2 regions of the Thalassospira sp. A3_1 genome follow, and region 2 is predicted to be linked to the other one. Evidence: riboswitches for the same ligand, from Rfam matches in the RefSeq annotation. Region 2 holds a riboswitch; the other holds the start of a gene.
What was found. A riboswitch is a leader RNA that binds a small molecule or an ion and turns the genes downstream of it on or off. The one in region 2 is predicted to bind thiamine pyrophosphate.

Region 1: linked by a shared signal. The riboswitch ahead of J7395_RS20230 (ABC transporter ATP-binding protein) and the one ahead of thiC (phosphomethylpyrimidine synthase ThiC) in region 2 are both predicted to bind thiamine pyrophosphate.

The regions. Positions count from the first base shown of each region.
Region 1 covers NZ_JAGHQQ010000006.1:175,396-181,479, forward strand. The annotation lists gene J7395_RS20225 (ABC transporter permease) at 1-775, opposite strand, end outside; gene J7395_RS20230 (ABC transporter ATP-binding protein) at 772-1,596, opposite strand; TPP riboswitch at 1,587-1,698, opposite strand; gene J7395_RS20235 (CoA transferase) at 2,975-4,372, opposite strand; gene J7395_RS20240 (citrate/2-methylcitrate synthase) at 4,477-5,619, shown strand; gene J7395_RS20245 (caspase family protein) at 5,629-6,084, opposite strand, start outside.
Region 2 covers NZ_JAGHQQ010000002.1:97,630-103,713, forward strand. The annotation lists gene J7395_RS07440 (heme lyase CcmF/NrfE family subunit) at 1-584, opposite strand, end outside; gene J7395_RS07445 (cation diffusion facilitator family transporter) at 792-1,802, shown strand; TPP riboswitch at 1,863-1,978, shown strand; gene thiC (phosphomethylpyrimidine synthase ThiC) at 2,109-3,932, shown strand; gene J7395_RS07455 (PhoH family protein) at 3,997-4,761, opposite strand; gene arsJ (organoarsenical effux MFS transporter ArsJ) at 5,111-6,084, opposite strand, start outside.

The sequences.
Region 1 (6,084 bases), on a different contig from region 2:
CGGGTTGCCAGGGCAAGGCCGCACGTAACGCCCGGTCGACAAGGAAATATTGCGTGATTGAAAAGGCACACAGGATCAGAAGGCAGGCAAAGACCATATCGATCTGAACCCGTGCATTGGCATGCAGCATCAGATAGCCAAGGCCATGACTTGATCCGACCCACTCGCCGATCACGGCCCCGATGGGGGCAACCGCGGTTGCGACCCGAAAGCCCGAGGCAAATGAAGGCAATGCGGCGGGCAGGCGCACATGGGTCAGCAATCGCCAGCGGCTGGCACCCATGGTGCGGGCAAGGTCAAGGAAGCCCGGTTCGGTGCGTGATAACCCGTCAAAAAACGCGACCGTGACGGGGAAGAAAATGATCAGGGCCGCCATGGCGATTTTTGAGCCCAGACCAAAGCCAAGCCATAATACCAGAAGAGGCGCCAGCGCAAAAAACGGGATCGCCTGCGACACCAGCAGGATCGGCATCAGCCAGAACCGCACGGGTGCAAAAAGCGCCATCGGAAGGGCCGCCAAGGCGCCCAGTGCCGCCCCGGCAAAAAGCCCGATCACGGTTTCGGCAATCGTGTATCTGGCATGGTCAAGCAACACGTCATGACGCTTGATCAGGGTTAGCCAGACTTCATAGGGCGCGGGTAGCATATATTTCGGCGCGCCGGTCACGGTCACAACAATCTGCCATGTCGCGATCAGGGCGGCGATGATGATGAAAGGCCGGGCAAGTTTCAGCAGACGCCGTTCGGTAAACGGGGTGCGGGATGTCTTCGTCATGCCGTTCCCTCCGCCCGGTTGAGTTCCTCGGCGGTGGCGCCAAGCTGACGGAGGAGTTCGGCCTGATGGCGGAGTATTTCCGGATCGGTGATATCACGCGGGATGCTACCCGCCGGAAGCATGGCGTCGCTCAGGACCGCCGGGGTGCCGCGCAGGACATGAACGCGATCCCCAATCCGAAGCGCTTCGAGCGGATCATGGGTGACCAGCAAAACCGTTTTGCCGCGCAATACCCGTGCGGCGAGGTCCTGAAGGCGCATGCGGTTAAGCGAATCAAGGGCGGAAAACGGTTCGTCCATCAGGACAACCGGGCGATCTTCCATCAGGGTGCGGGCAAGGGCGGCACGCTGCTTCATGCCGCCGGAAAGTTCGGCCGGGCGCAGGTGGGCGGCATCCGATAGCCCGACCTTGGCAATCAGCGCATCGGCGCGTGCAAGATCGGGGCGCTCATTGCGAAGCACCGCGCCCAGAACGACATTTTCCCGCACACTGCGCCACGGTAGAAGCAAATCCTGCTGCGCCATATAGGCAACCCGGCCCAAAAGTGGCCTGCCATCCGAGCAGGCGATATCTCCACCCGCCTCGCCATCGACCAGCCCGGCGAGATAGCGCAACAATGTGCTTTTGCCGACACCCGATGGGCCCAGCAGACAGGTGATGCTGCTGGCGGGCAGGGTCAGATCAAGATCATGGAAAATATCGTCGCCGTTAAAGGCCACGCGACCACCGCGCAGATGAATATCAAACGGCGTCGTATTGCCCGGCATGACGGGGGGATTTGGGGATGTTGCCGGTTTCGGCACTGGTTCTGTCTTGCGCATGCGATCCTTCCTACGCCGGTCTTAACCGGTTCAGGTTCAAAGGGTCGTCCGGCAACACCGAACCTCTCAGCCGATTCACGATCGGCCCCCCTGGAGATGACGGGACTATGCGCAGATCATGGCGGGACGTCAAGCATTGGAAAAAGTTCTTGATTTGTTCTTTTGTTTGTGGCATAAAGACAAAGTCAACGGGAGAAATGCACCCGGACCGAAACCCGCAAAGCCTTACAGGCTCTGCGGGTTTTTGCGTTTGGGGCCGGATCAAAAAGGGGATCAGGATGCAGCGGCAAGGATTGAGGCAGGGCGGCGGAGTAGTCCGCAGGATATGGGGCGGCGGATGGCGGAGCCATTACGGCGGCGTTCCGCGCCGGTTCTAATACGCTTTTGATACGCTTGTTTGTCATGACGGGAGAGGTGCGTCTTGTCGGGGAACGGACCCCGGATTTGCCGAAAGAGGCAGCAATGGCAGTCGTGGCGGCATCGGATTGCGGCCCGTCGGTGGTGGACAGGCTGGGGGCAGTGCGCCCGAAAACCGTCTGCTGGTGAAAATGGCAGCAGCCCGAGGTGTGTCTGGACGCCGTGGTGGCAGGTTGCCGCCGTGGCCGGAGGTGCGTCGAGGCGGCAGAGAGCCCGATGAGAGGCCGTTGGCGAGGGTTGCTGGAGGCCCGAGTTTTGTTCCGGCATCGGTGGTCGGTGGTCGGTGGTCGGTGGTCATGGCATCGTCGAAAGAGCCCGAAATGGGCAGTGAGCCTTTGGGCCGTCTGTGGACCATCGGTTGGCGGGGCTGGCGGCGGCCCGAGGTGTGTCTGAACGTCGGGGGAGCAGGTTGTCGCCGCAGCCGGAGCGGGTGACGAGCCGGTGGGTGTTCCGTGGGGTGTGAGTTGGCGAGGTTGCTGGAGGCCCGAGATTTGTCCGGGCTTCGGTGGTCATGCCATTGGCGGAGGTAGTCGGAGCGGGCAGCGAGGCTGAAGGCGTTTGCGGATCGTCTGTTGGGGAGGATGGCGAGGGCTTCAGGTTCGTCCGGGCTTCGTGATCGTGGGGTTGCTGAAAGGGGCCGGAGTGGGTGGCGAGGCTTTGGGACGTCTGTTGGCTGGTGGAAGCGCGAGGTTTGTCCAGCGTTGCCAGAAGTCCCGCATCACCGGAAGTTGCCGTGGAGGATTTGCCGGAAGAGGCACCGGAAGAGGCAACAGTGCCAGCATCGAGCAGCATCGGGCCATGCCCCGTCGATGGTGGACAGGTGAGGGCAGCCACCCGAAGGCTGTCTGCTGGAGGGGCTTGCGAAAGCCCGGGATTTATTCGGGCTTTCTGGCTGCGGGTCGTCCGGTTTGTGGCTGTGTGTTTTGCCGCTGCGTCCGTCCGGATTTCGTTTGGAGCGGCATCACCACACCGGATCGGCCGTTCGAAGTTTGCCTGCCGGGTGATCCCAAGCGTGTGCGACGCCGTCAATCGTGGCCGGGAACCGAATGCGCCTGGCCTTGCCCCAGCTTGTGGTTTCGAGATGCGGGTCGATGTCGTTTTCGGTTTCGGGGGCGATGGTTTGGGTTCGGGTCGGTTGTGCGGTCTGGCAGAGCAGATGGGCGGTGCGGGCGAGCGAATGGCGGGCGGTGGTGATCTGGCCGGTCTGGCTGCGCAGGTGCAGGGCGTGGATGGTGCTTGCCGCCATCAGGTAGCCGGTGGCGTGGTCAAGGGCCTGAACCGGAAGAGGCGTTGGTTTTGGCGCATCGGCCTGTTTCATGCCGAAATCGGCGATGCCGCAGCTCATTTGCACCAAACTATCAAAACCACGCCGCTTGGCCCACGGGCCGGTCCAGCCATAGGCGCAGAGTGTGACATCGATCAGGCCGGGATTGATGCGGCGAAGTTCGTCCGCGTCATAACCAAGGCCGGGCAGGGCATCGGGGCGATAGCCGTGCAGCAGGATATCGGCACCCGCCAGAAGGCTTTCGAATGTTTGGCGATCCTCGGCACGTTTGAGGTCAAGCCCGACACAGCGTTTGCCAAGGGTGATTTCGGGGATCACCGCCCCCTCGTCCCAGTGGGGCGGGTCGATGCGCAGGACATCCGCGCCATAGGCCGCGAGAAACCGCCCGGCGACCGGACCGGCCAGAACGCGGGTCAGGTCAAGCACGCGGATCCCGGCCAAAGGCCGGTCCGGCCGGATAACGTGGCGGGATTTTGCGATGATGCCGTGATGCTGCCAGCCGATCAGCGGTTCGGCCGCAATCGCCGCCCCCTGCGGATGGGATTGCCAGTCACCCAGGCTTCGCATGGTGGCGGCACAGCCGCCCGCCGCAATGATTGCGGTTTCGAGGTCATCGGATTTCCAGTTTGCGACAATGGGGGCGAGGGCTTCGCGGTCCGGGTAATCACCCAGAACCGACAGGGCGGCCGCACGGTGATGCGGGGCGTTGGTGTGAAGCCGTATCCAGCCATCAGCGGTTTGATAGTCACCGGCAATCGCATCCCAGACCGGCGGCAGTTCCCAGCCCATCGGGCGGATCGTCATATCAAACCATTTCGATGCCAGCCGTTGATCAATGGTGACACCCGCCAGATCGCCAGTCGCCAAACCGCGATAGCGGGAAATCATGGCGGATGCGATGCCGATGGACGCGGTCGCAAGGTCAGTGACGGCAAAGAAGGATGGCAGGGCGTCCGTGCCGGTAATCTTGATATCGGGCAGGGCGTTTGTGCCGCCCGGAAGATCAAGGGCGGCGTTAAGGGCATCGGTAATCGGGGCGATGAACGGATTGGTCTTGTCGGTCATGGCGGTCATGTTGGTGGCTCCTTTTTCCGCATTGGTGGCGCGGGGCCGGGGATTGATCGGTCAAGGATCACGCGGGGCTGGACAAATCGTCAATCTTGATCAAGATAATCAATATGAAAAATCTTGATGACCCGATCAACGAAACGGCATTTTTCACGCTGTCGGCACAGGAAGTCTGTGCGGCGACCGGCATATCGCGCGATACGCTTTATGCTTATGTCAGTCGCGGGATCGTGCGCGCCATTGCCCATCCGGGGGACGCACGCAAAAGCCTTTATGACCATCGCGATGTGCGCAAAATCATCGCGGGCAAAAAACGCGGCCGGTCGCGGCAATCGGTGGCGGCATCGACGATTGACTGGGGCGAACCGATACTGGTGTCGAAAATCACCCGCATTGCCGATGGCCGGTTTTTCTATCGCGGCAGGGATGCGGTGGGGCTGTCTGATACCATGACGCTTGAAGATGCCGCGCTTCTTCTGGCGGGGTTGCGGGTCGATCAGGGTCGGTGTCGCGCCCCGGATTTCATTCCGGCCAATCACGCCACCCCGTTTGATCGGATGATTGCGATGATGGCGGGCGAGGTGACAAACCACCCCGCCGGGGATGGTCGCCCGGTGGCGGCGAAGCTGATGCGGCTTGCGGCCTTGGCGGCGGCAGGTGTGCGTGATGACGGTGAAAGTCCGATCCATGTGATGCTGGCGCGCGCGTGGTCAAAACGACCGGAGGCCATGGATTTGCTGCGCCGTGCGCTTGTGCTGTGTGCTGATCATGAATTGAATGCGTCGGCCTATGCGGTGCGGGTGGCGGCATCGGCAGGCGCGAGTATCCCGGCGTCGTTGCTGGCGGGGTTGGCGACATTATCGGGCAGTCGGCATGGCGGGTTAACGCCGCGCTGCCGGGCATGGATGGACCGGGTGGAAAAGCGCAAGATTGATCCGGTGCAGGATGGCGTGCCGCCCGGTTTCGGCCATCCGCTTTACCCCGATGGTGATCCGCGTACGCGTGCGATCATGCAATGCTGCGGGCAGGTGGGGGATGCGTTCTGGGCACGGATTGCGGACCGGGTGACGGATGAAACCGGGCAATATCCTAGCCTTGATTTCGGGCTGGCGTTGCTGGAACGTGAACTTGATCTTCCGAAAGGTGCCGGGCTTGGCATTTTTGCCGTCGGGCGGATGGCAGGCTGGATCGCGCACCTGTTCGAGCAGCGCCAAAGCGGCAAGATCATTCGGCCCCGGGCGGCTGTGGGGTGAGGGAGTAAATTAATTCTCGATCATTTTGTTTGTAATTTTCTCAATATAATCAAGAATTTCTTGGTTTAAATTATTGCAAATCTCGGCGGTGGTAAGTGATGTATCCTCGTTCCATCCCAACCGGAACCAGCGTTGGCTTACTACATTTCCATGTTCGCTGTATCGATCCCAGTCTGTTAAGGAATGGAACGTAATGTTTTCAAAAACATAGCAATGTTTTATACTGGGAATTGTGGAGATTACTAATCTAATTTCTTTTAATGTTCGGAATTTCGGTGTCAAAGTAATGACCGTTTGAACAGTCCCTAAAGAGCAATTGATGCTCAATTGAAATTTCTCTCTCGCATCAGGGTCCCCGAAAAAAGCCCCTATTGTTGTTTCCCAAGGTCGATTTCCGTCTTTTTCCCAATATCTACGCGCCGTAACTAAATTATCGCTGAGCTTTTCAGAGTTTATTATCTGTAT
Region 2 (6,084 bases):
ATCAGGGCGGCGACGGCAAAGGCAAAGGCCACGGAAAAGCCGACATAGCCGAGATAGAGGAACGGCGGATGAATGGCGATGCCGGGATCCTGCAGCAGCGGGTTCATACCTTCGCCGTTCAGCGGCGGGTTGATCACGCGCTCGAACGGGTTGGACGTCAGCAGGATGAACAGAAGGAAGCCGAGCGCAATCAACCCCATCACGCCAACAACACGTGCCAGCAGGCTTGGCGGCAGGTTCTGGCCAAAGGCGGCGACGGCGGCAGAAAACAGGGTCAGGATCATGACCCAGAGCAGCATCGAGCCTTCGTGGTTGGCCCAGACCCCGGTGATTTTATAGATCAGCGGTTTGGATGTGTGGCTGTTGGCCAGCACATTCAGGACCGAGAAATCGGACGTGACATAGGCATATGTCAGGGCGGCGAAGCTTGTACCGACCAGCGCAAAGCAGGCAATGGACAGGCGTGGCGCGATTTTCAGAAGGGCGACATCACGCCGGGATGCGGCCATGAACGGGATGGTCGACTGTGCCAATGCCACCACGAGTGACAGCACCAGGGCATAATGTCCGATTTCAACAATCATAAGTGGGCCTGTTGTTTGCTCTTATCCGCCTGCGGGGCTGATATAGTCGCTTCGATCAGGTTTGAAAACCTTGCGGAATATCAAATATGCGCTATTTGCTGCACAGGCGACGGTCAAAATATGGCAATAGTCATTACATATTACGCCAATTCACGATATAAAACCGCAATCAGCGAGCGGAAATTGAAGACCAAAGGTCTGTAGAACATGAGTCAATGTCCTGTCATTGACATCGCGCAAAGGGAAATGTGGGCACGTCGGGCAACGACGGCCTCTATTGTCATTGCTGCGACGCTGATTGCGATCAAGGCGGTCGGGTGGTTCCTGACCGATTCGGTCAGTCTGTTATCCTCGATGGTTGACAGTATGCTTGATGTCGGTACCGCTGTCGTCAACTTCATGGCGGTCCGCAGTGCATGGCGTCCGGCAGACCATGACCACCGGTTTGGTCATGGCAAGGCTGAACCGCTGGCGGGGCTTTTCCAGTGTGCCTTCATGATCGGTGCCGCGATATTCGTGGTGGCCGAGGCCGCATCACGCGTCTTCGAGCCGCAACCGCTTCGTTTCGCGACGGAGGGTGTGTGGCTGATGGTCGTGTCGCTGGTGATGACATTTGGGCTGGTGCTGCTGCAACGAAAGGCGGCGCGCATGTCGGGTTCCGTCGCGGTCGAGGCCGATTCCCTGCAATATACCAGCGATATCCTTGCCAATGTTGCCGTCATCGTCGCATTGATGATGGGGATGTCGGGCTTCCTGTGGGCTGACCCGGTGATTGGCGGGATTGTTGCGATCTTCCTTGTTGCGTCCGCGGTCAAGGTCGGGCGGCAGTCGGTTACGGTTCTTATGGATGCCGAATTGCCGGAATCGGACAGCCAGCGGATCATCGAACTGACGATGAAAAACGCATCGGTGATCGGCATTCACCGTCTGCGCACCCGTTCATCAGGCGTGCATCGCTTTGCCGAGATCGAACTGATCATGGATGGCGGGATGCTGATGCGGGAATCGCACACCATCTGCCATCAGGTGATGGACAGCATCCGGGCGGAATATCCCGATCTGGATATCACGATCCATCCCGAACCGCCCGAAGACATCCATCTCGACGAGTTTAGCGGTTATACCGAAGACCCGGAATTCTGGCATACGGGCCGGGCGCGCAAGGCCGGTCAGGACAGTATTCCGGCGTCAAATGGCGAGCTGGCGACGGGTCGCTAGGTTTCGGGTGTCGGGTGTTTTCCAACAATTGACATTACCCGCATAACTTGTAACCCTGCAATTGATCACCTGGGGAGCCCCGACAAGGGGCTGAGAAACTGCTGGCTTTGCAGCGCAGTGACCCTTTGAACCTGATCCAGTTCATACTGGCGTAGGGATGGTGCGGATGTCGGCATATTTACCTGTTTTGACATATGGGGTGCGCCCTTTTTGTCATGGCGGTCTACTCATTACCGGTCGGCATTTTTCATCAGCAGCCTCTCGCAGAACTGGGTCTCCATTGCCTTGATTGCAAAGGGGCCTTTTATGTCTGTTCCATCTACCAAAACCGATATCACCAGCGATGTCACAACCGGGGCATTGCCCGCATCGCGCAAAATCCACATTGCCGGATCGCACTTTCCCGATATTCGCGTGCCGATGCGCGAAATTGCGGTGCATCCCACGGCGGGCGAACCACCGATCAAGGTTTATGACCCGTCGGGGCCTTATACCGACCCGGATGTCACGATTGATATTGCCAAGGGTTTGCCAAGACTGCGCCGAAGCTGGATCGCGGTGCGTTCCGATACCGAACGATATGCCGGGCGCGATATCAAACCCGAAGATAACGGCTTTGTCGGAAGTGAAAGTCATGCGGTTCCGGTATTTCCGCAACGTCATGCACCGTTGCGCGCGATTGGCGGGCGGGCGGTAACACAGCTGGCCTATGCCCGGGCCGGGATCATTACCGCAGAAATGGAATATGTCGCGATCCGTGAAAATCTGGGCCGGGCGGAAATGCGGGCCAATGCCAAGCGCGACGGCGAGGCATTCGGCGCGGTGATCCCCGATAATGTAACGCCCGAATTTGTGCGGGATGAAATTGCACGGGGGCGGGCGATCATCCCGGCCAATATCAACCATCCCGAAGCCGAACCGATGATCATCGGGCGGAATTTCCTGGTGAAGATCAACGCCAATATCGGCAATTCGGCGGTGACATCATCAATGGCTGAAGAGGTCGAAAAGATGGTCTGGGCGACGCGATGGGGGGCAGATACGGTCATGGATCTGTCGACCGGGCGCAATATCCACAATATCCGCGACTGGATCATCCGCAATTCGCCCGTGCCCATCGGGACGGTTCCGATCTATCAGGCGCTGGAAAAGGTCGGCGGTATTGCCGAGGACCTGACATGGGAAATATTCCGCGACACATTGATCGAGCAGGCCGAACAGGGGGTGGATTATTTCACCATCCATGCCGGATTGCGGTTACATCACATCCCGTTAACCGTGGATCGGGTGACCGGCATCGTTTCGCGCGGTGGGTCGATCATGGCGAAATGGTGCCTGCATCATCATCGGGAAAGTTTCCTGTATGAGAATTTCGCCGAGATTTGCGACATCTGCCGGGCCTATGACGTCTCCTTTTCGCTGGGCGATGGATTGCGGCCGGGATCAATTGCCGATGCCAATGATGCCGCACAGTTTGCCGAACTCGAAACGCTTGGTGAATTGACCCGTATCGCATGGGGTCACGATTGCCAGGTGATGATCGAGGGGCCGGGCCATGTACCGATGCATAAGATCCGTGAAAACATGGATAAGCAGTTGTCGATTTGCGGCGAAGCGCCGTTTTATACGCTTGGGCCGCTAACCACCGATGTTGCGCCGGGTTATGATCACATTACATCGGGGATCGGGGCGGCGATGATCGGCTGGTTCGGGACGGCGATGCTGTGTTACGTGACGCCCAAGGAACATCTGGGCCTGCCGGACCGGGATGATGTTAAGACCGGGGTGATTACCTATAAGATCGCGGCCCACGCCGCTGATCTTGCCAAGGGGCACCCGGCGGCGAAGGCACGCGATGATGCGCTTTCGCGTGCGCGGTTTGAATTCCGCTGGGAAGATCAGTTCAACCTGTCGCTGGACCCGGAAACGGCGCGGTCCTTCCACGATGAAACCCTGCCAAAAGAGGCGCACAAGGTCGCGCATTTCTGTTCGATGTGCGGACCGAAATTCTGTTCGATGCGGATATCGCATGAAATCCGGGCCGATGTGCAGAAGGAAGGTATGGCAGCGATGGCGGAGAAATACCGTGACGGCGGTGATCTTTACATGACGCTTGATCAAGGCGATTAAACCACGAAAATGGCGGGCCCGGTGACGGACCCGCCTTCTTCTTTTAGTTTGCCGTGCCGAAAGGTTAAAGGACGGTCAGCATGCTGGCGACCAGCGGATGACGGACGATGTCCTTGTCCACGAGTTTGACGCAGGCGATGTCTTCGACATTTTCAAGACGGTCCGACATTTCAGACAGACCGGACATTTCCGGCAGAAGGTCGGTCTGATCCGGGTCGCCGGTCAGGATCATGGTTGAATTCCAGCCAAGGCGGGTGACCAGCATCTTGAGCTGCCCATAGGTGCAGTTCTGCGCCTCGTCTATTACGACGAAGGCATTGTTGAGCGTGCGGCCACGCATATAGCCGATTGGTGCGATTTCAATCGTGCCGTCCGACAGATACTGCCGCAGGCGTTTGGCGCCGAGGCGGTCATTGAGCGCGTCATAAAGCGGGCGAAGGTAGGGGGCCATTTTGGCTTCGACGTCGCCGGGCAGGAAGCCGATATTTTCCCCGGCCTCGACCGCGGGACGGGCCAGAACGATGCGGCCGATTTCGCCGTTATCAAGGGCTTCGACGGCTTTGGAAACTGCGATAAAGGTTTTCCCGGTTCCAGCCGGGCCGAGTGCAAGGATGAGGTTGAAGGCGTCGATTGCTTCCATCAGGGCCGCCTGATTTTCGCTTTTGGGGCGAATGTGGCGGCGGAAGCTTTGATCGCGTTGGCCGTTCTGGGGGGCGTCACCCTGACCGTTCAGGGGATGCCAGTTTGACTTGTCACCGTCAAACAGCTCGTGAACGTTGGTATCTGCCTGCTGCGGACGGCTACGACGGCGTGCTGCGCGCTTACCCATAAGTCACCTCATCAATTGTGCCAATAAAGCAAAACGCGCCATTCCATCATGGAAAGGCGCGCATTCAATTTTCATCTTGCGATGGAAGTGGCGGGTGGGTTCTCCGCCGTTCGCAGCAGCATGTTGCATCTGCGATCCGGGGGGCGAAAAATTCCGTTTTACAACGTGCTCTCGCGTCACTCGGGAACCCCTCCTTCGGTCCAGTTCTTGACCGTACTTTGGAATCGTACCCCTACATCCTGTGTTTTGTCACTGTTTTTTATCGGATTAAATTTAAGTGAAATCGGAAACTGAGTCTTTTCAGCGATTTATCCCGCATCTGCGAGATAACTTTTTTCTAATGCAGCCGCTAAGACGTTGCTGATTGGTGTTTTGGCAGGCCAAAACTGATTATCCAGCCGATCAGAAGGAACGCCGCCGAGACCACCAGACAGCCGACCAGACCCCCATACATATAGGACAGTCCCGACAGGATGGTGCCGGTCAGTCGCCCGACGGCATTGGACATATAATAGAACCCGACATTCATCGCGACCCTGTCCCCATCGGCATAGGCAAGGATCAGATAGGAATGCAGTGACGAATTGACCGCAAAGACCAGTCCGAAGACCATCAAACCGCCCAGAACGGCGATTTCGGGCGAGATATCAAACTGCACGGCAGCCGCAATGCCCGCCGTTACGATGATCAGGGCGAAAATCCACAGACGCGCACTTTGACCATCGGGGTTGCCATTGGGGGTGCGTGTGCCTGCGCGCAGGATTTTCGGCGCAATCGTCTGGATGAAGCCATAACCGATCACCCAAAGCGCCATATAGGTGCCGACCTCGATATGGCCCCATCCAAGGTGCGTCACCAGAAAGACCGGAAGCCCGACGACAAACCAGATATCGCGCGACCCGAACAGGAACATGCGGGCGGCCGAGAGCACATTGATCTTGCGATCTCTGGAAAAGACTTCGCGGAATTTGGGTTTTGCCTTGTTGGCGGGGGCGGCCATTTCCGGACCGATGGAAAGCGCAACCGCAATCAGGATGATGGTCAGTCCGGTTGCCATGGCAAGCAACGCCCCGCCAAAGCCAAGCCACGCCAGAAGTGCGCCCCCCATGAAAAACCCGGCCCCTTTAAGCGCGTTTTTCGATCCGGTCAGAAGGGCGACCCAGCGAAACAGCGCGCCGTTTGCATTTTCGGGCACCAGAACCCTGATCGCCGACTTGCTCGACATTTTGGTGAGATCCTTGGCGACACCCGATGCGGCCTGCAGGCCCATGACATAGGCAACCGATATCCATGGCAGCCAGTTTTCATTGGTCAGGGACAGGG